DNA from 2 places in the Enterobacter sp. UPMP2052 genome. Region 2 is predicted to be linked to the other one. Evidence: riboswitches for the same ligand, from Rfam matches in the RefSeq annotation. Region 2 holds a riboswitch; the other holds the start of a gene.
The links. Region 2 has a riboswitch for thiamine pyrophosphate ahead of thiM (hydroxyethylthiazole kinase). Riboswitches for the same ligand answer to the same signal wherever they lie in the genome.
Positions count from the first base shown of each region.

Region 1: another riboswitch for thiamine pyrophosphate. It lies ahead of thiB (thiamine ABC transporter substrate binding subunit); the one in region 2 lies ahead of thiM (hydroxyethylthiazole kinase).

Region 1 covers NZ_JBSKJR010000003.1:150,750-152,946, forward strand. Annotated here, with positions in the region: gene sgrR (HTH-type transcriptional regulator SgrR) at 1-718, shown strand, start outside; TPP riboswitch at 755-855, shown strand; gene thiB (thiamine ABC transporter substrate binding subunit) at 887-1,870, shown strand; gene thiP (thiamine/thiamine pyrophosphate ABC transporter permease ThiP) at 1,846-2,197, shown strand, end outside.
Region 2 covers NZ_JBSKJR010000001.1:392,520-394,716, forward strand. Annotated here, with positions in the region: gene ACWKX3_RS01785 (hypothetical protein) at 1-388, opposite strand, end outside; TPP riboswitch at 1,156-1,253, shown strand; gene thiM (hydroxyethylthiazole kinase) at 1,289-2,059, shown strand; gene thiD (bifunctional hydroxymethylpyrimidine kinase/phosphomethylpyrimidine kinase) at 2,056-2,197, shown strand, end outside.

The sequences.
Region 1 (2,197 bases), on a different contig from region 2:
GGGGCTGACGCTGGAAGGCCCGACGACCGGGGAAAAAGCCGTGGAGAGTCGCCTCGAAGAGGGCTGCTACTATCTGCTGTTCGACAGCCGCACCCACCGTGGTGCAAACCTGGAGGTTCGCCAGTGGATCAGCCACGTTCTTGCCCCCGCGAACCTGATTTATCACGCGGAAGAGCAGTACCAGTCGTGGTGGTTCCCGGCGTATGGGCTGCTTCCCCGCTGGCACCACGCGCGCCCGGTGCACGCTGAAAAGCCTGCCGGGCTGGAGTCCATCACCCTGACTTTTTATCGCGAGCACGTCGAGCACCGGTTTATCGCCAGAATCATGCACAGGCTGCTCGCCGCCGTGGGGGTGACGCTGGAGATCAAAGAGGTCGATTATGACGAATGGCATCGCGGTGAGGTGGTCAGCGACATCTGGCTGAACAGTGCTAACTTCACACTGCCGCTTGATTTCTCGCTCTTCTCGCATCTTTATGAAGTGCCGCTGATCCAGCACTGTATCAACCGGGACTGGCAGCAGGACGCCGCCCAGTGGCGGGCGGGCGAAATGAATCTGGCCGTCTGGTGCCAGCAGCTGATGGCGGAGCAGGCAATCGTTCCGCTGATCCACCACTGGCTGATGATTCAGGGGCAACGCAGTATGCGCGGCCTGCGGATGAACACCCTCGGCTGGTTTGATTTTAAATCCGCCTGGTTTGCGCCGCCGGAACCATAACGCTTTCGAAATATTCACCAAATCATTACAATGCTGTCGTTCTCAACGGGGTGCTGCATCACTGATGTGCGCTGAGATAATACCCGTCGAACCTGATCCGGATAACGCCGGCGAAGGGATTTGAGGCTGTCGCTCAAAATCCTTTGCCACTCAACTTTGAGGTGCAAAGTGTTAAAAAAAGTTCTTCCCCTGCTGGCGCTGTTTGCGCTGCCTGCGTTTGCTAAGCCCGTTCTGACGGTCTACACCTACGACTCCTTCTCTGCCGACTGGGGCCCAGGCCCGGTGGTGAAAAAAGCCTTTGAAGCTGACTGCGGCTGCGAGCTGAAATTCGTGGCGCTGGAAGACGGCGTCTCGCTGCTCAACCGTCTGCGTATGGAAGGTAAAAACAGCAAAGCCGACGTCGTGCTGGGCCTCGATAACAACCTGCTGGACGCGGCCACGCAAACGAAGCTGTTTGCCAAAAGCGGCGTCGCGGCAGAGGCCGTTAAGGTGCCGGGCGGCTGGAAAAACGACACCTTCGTACCGTTCGACTACGGCTACTTCGCGTTTGTATATGACAAAAACAAGCTCAAGAATCCGCCAAAAAGCCTGAAGGAGCTGGTTGAAAGCGACCAGAAATGGCGCGTGATTTATGAAGATCCGCGCACCAGCACCCCCGGGCTTGGCCTGCTGCTGTGGATGCAAAAAGTCTACGGCGATAAAGCGCCTGACGCGTGGCAGAAACTGGCCGCCAAAACCGTTACCGTGACCAAGGGCTGGAGCGAGGCTTACGGCCTGTTCCTGAAAGGGGAAAGCGATCTGGTGCTGAGCTACACCACCTCTCCGGCCTACCACATTATCAGCGAGAAGAAAGATAACTACGCCGCCGCCGATTTTGCCGAAGGCCATTATCTGCAGGTGGAAGTCGCCGCGCGTACCGCCGCGAGCAAACAGCCGGAGCTGGCTGAGAAGTTCCTGAAATTTATGGTCTCCCCTGCGTTCCAGAATGCCATTCCGACGGGCAACTGGATGTACCCGGTTATCGACGTGACGCTGCCCGCGGGCTTTGACACCTTGACCAAACCGCAAACCGCGCTGGAATTTACACCGCAGCAGGTTGCCGCAGAGCGCGGTACATGGGTAAGTGAATGGCAACGCGCCGTCAGCCGCTGATCCCTGGCTGGTTACTCCCCGGGCTACTCGCCGCCATGCTGATGGTGACGGTCAGCCTGGGTGCCTTTCTTGCGCTGTGGCTGAACGCGCCCGAGAGCGACCTGCTCGCGCTCTGGCATGACAGCTATCTCTGGCACGTCGTCCGCTTCTCCTTCTGGCAGGCGTTTCTCTCGTCGATGCTCTCGGTGGTGCCAGCCATCTTCCTGGCACGCGCGCTCTATCGCCGACGTTTCCCCGGCAGACAGGCGCTGCTGCGCCTGTGCGCCATGACGTTGATTCTGCCCGTGCTGGTGGCAGTGTTCGGGATCCTGAGCGTCTATGGCCGCC
Region 2 (2,197 bases):
TCCAGGACGCATCCGTAATACCGTTGTCATCAAGCACAATCGATATAACGTACCCCGCGCCGTGGATTTCATAGAAATGGGCATTCAGACGCTTAACGGTCGCCTTTTTGCCATTGACCGTCGCGCTAAAAAAGCCGTTTGAAATGGTGGCGTTAAGCCCGTTTGCCGAGAAAGAGGCTTCCCGCATCGGGTCGTGGATTTGTGCTGCCTTCTCGGGCTGCGCCGCGTTTTCCGCTTTGCTTTTGTTAATATCGCACGAGCCATCGCTGGCGCTTATTTCAGTACATCCCGAGCGTTCTAACTGAGCGCGATAGTGCGCGTTGATGGCGTAAGCCGGCGCGGTGGCGACGGAGAACAGCAATGCGATAAGGGCTAATTTCGTTTTCATATTCCTGCCTCAAGGATGTTTCGTATGTTCAGGATGCGTCTCTGTCGCCCGGGCCGCGTTTGCATAAGCCGCGGAGAGGGACGCATTGGTAATGCTTTGCTGCCTTTGTTGCTCAGAGAGATAACATGTATCGTAGCTCACCCCTTTCGCGGTGCAATTCGCGATCCGCTGTTCAGGCGAGACACATCCCGCAAGCATGGCCGTGCTTATGACTATCATCATCAACTTCTTCATGTTATTGCCTTATAACCTACACAGATAATAAGAAACGTACATCACGCCAATCCAGATCCCGAGAGTAATAAGCATCATGTAGAGGGCGGCAGAGAGAAATATATATTTAGACATGTTGGTGACTGTTTTCGTTATTATTGCTAACGAACTAAAGGTTAATATAATCGTGTTTATACGAACCCGCGCATGGGGTTTCATAAAAGTGAAAAAGATAACTGGGGTGAACTATCCAGTAAGGTGACGTTTAAAACTTTGATTAAGATCACGTTAAGCACGAATTGCAACAGTGAGAGTGAGTGTAAAATATTAATGTAAACATTAACTTATGTGTTTTTTATGGCGTTCTGAAGATAAGTCGTTGATTGCACATGCGTTAATTGGAGTAATGTTTTCAAGGTTATTATGTAGAGGTGTAATTGCACAGTTTCAGGTTATTATTTCGAATGAAACTCACTGGGTATTACGTGAAAATGCCTTTCTTAAAAGTCAAAAAAATAGATTAAACAAAGGGCGCTAATTCGTTATACTGGTGTCTCTTTGACTCGGGGTGCCCTTCTTAAATGAAGGCTGAGAAATACCCGTATTACCTGATCTGGATAATGCCAGCGTAGGGAAGTCAGATGCCTTCCCGGTCATCGCTTCTTCACGCAAGGCAGGAGCGAAACCATGCAGCCTGACCTGCTCGATTTACACGTTTTACATCAATTCCGCACCCGTTCCCCGCTCACGCACTGTATGACCAACGACGTCGTGCAGACCTTTACCGCCAACGTGCTACTGGCGCTGGGCGCATCGCCCGCCATGGTGATTGAAGCAGAAGAGGCTGAACAGTTTGCCGCGCTTGCTGATGCACTGCTGATTAACGTCGGCACGCTCACTTCACCGCGCGCGCAGTCGATGCGCCGCGCCATTGAGCGCGCCGTGGCGGCAGGAAAGCCCTGGACGCTTGACCCGGTTGCTGTAGGCGCGCTGGCGTTCCGCAGCCGTTTTTGCCATCAAATCCTCACCCTTAGCCCCGCCGCCATTCGTGGCAATGCCTCGGAAATCCTCGCGCTGGCCGGCATGAGCGCGGGCGGACGCGGGGTAGACACCACCGATACCGCCGCCAGCGCGGTACCTGCTGCACAGGCACTGACACGGCAAACCAATGCGATAGTGGTGGTGACGGGTGAGGTGGATTACATCACCGACGGACAGCGTACCCGCACGGTGGCCGGGGGCGATCCGCTGATGACCCGGGTAGTGGGCACCGGCTGTGCGCTCTCGGCGGTGGTTGCGGCCAGCTGCTCGCTTCCCGGCGACAGGCTGGATAACGTCACGGCCGCCTGCGGATTTATGAAGCGTGCCGGCACGCTTGCCGCGTCGCAAAGCCGTGGTCCGGGCAGTTTTGCCAGCGCCTTCCTCGACGCGCTGTACACGCTGGAGGTGCAGGCATGAAACGCATCAACGCACTGACTATCGCAGGCACAGATCCGAGCGGTGGCGCGGGGATCCAGGCCGATTTGAAAACCTTCTCGGCGCTTGGGGCGTACGGCTGCTCCGTCATTACCGCGCTGGTGGCGCAAAACACGCGCG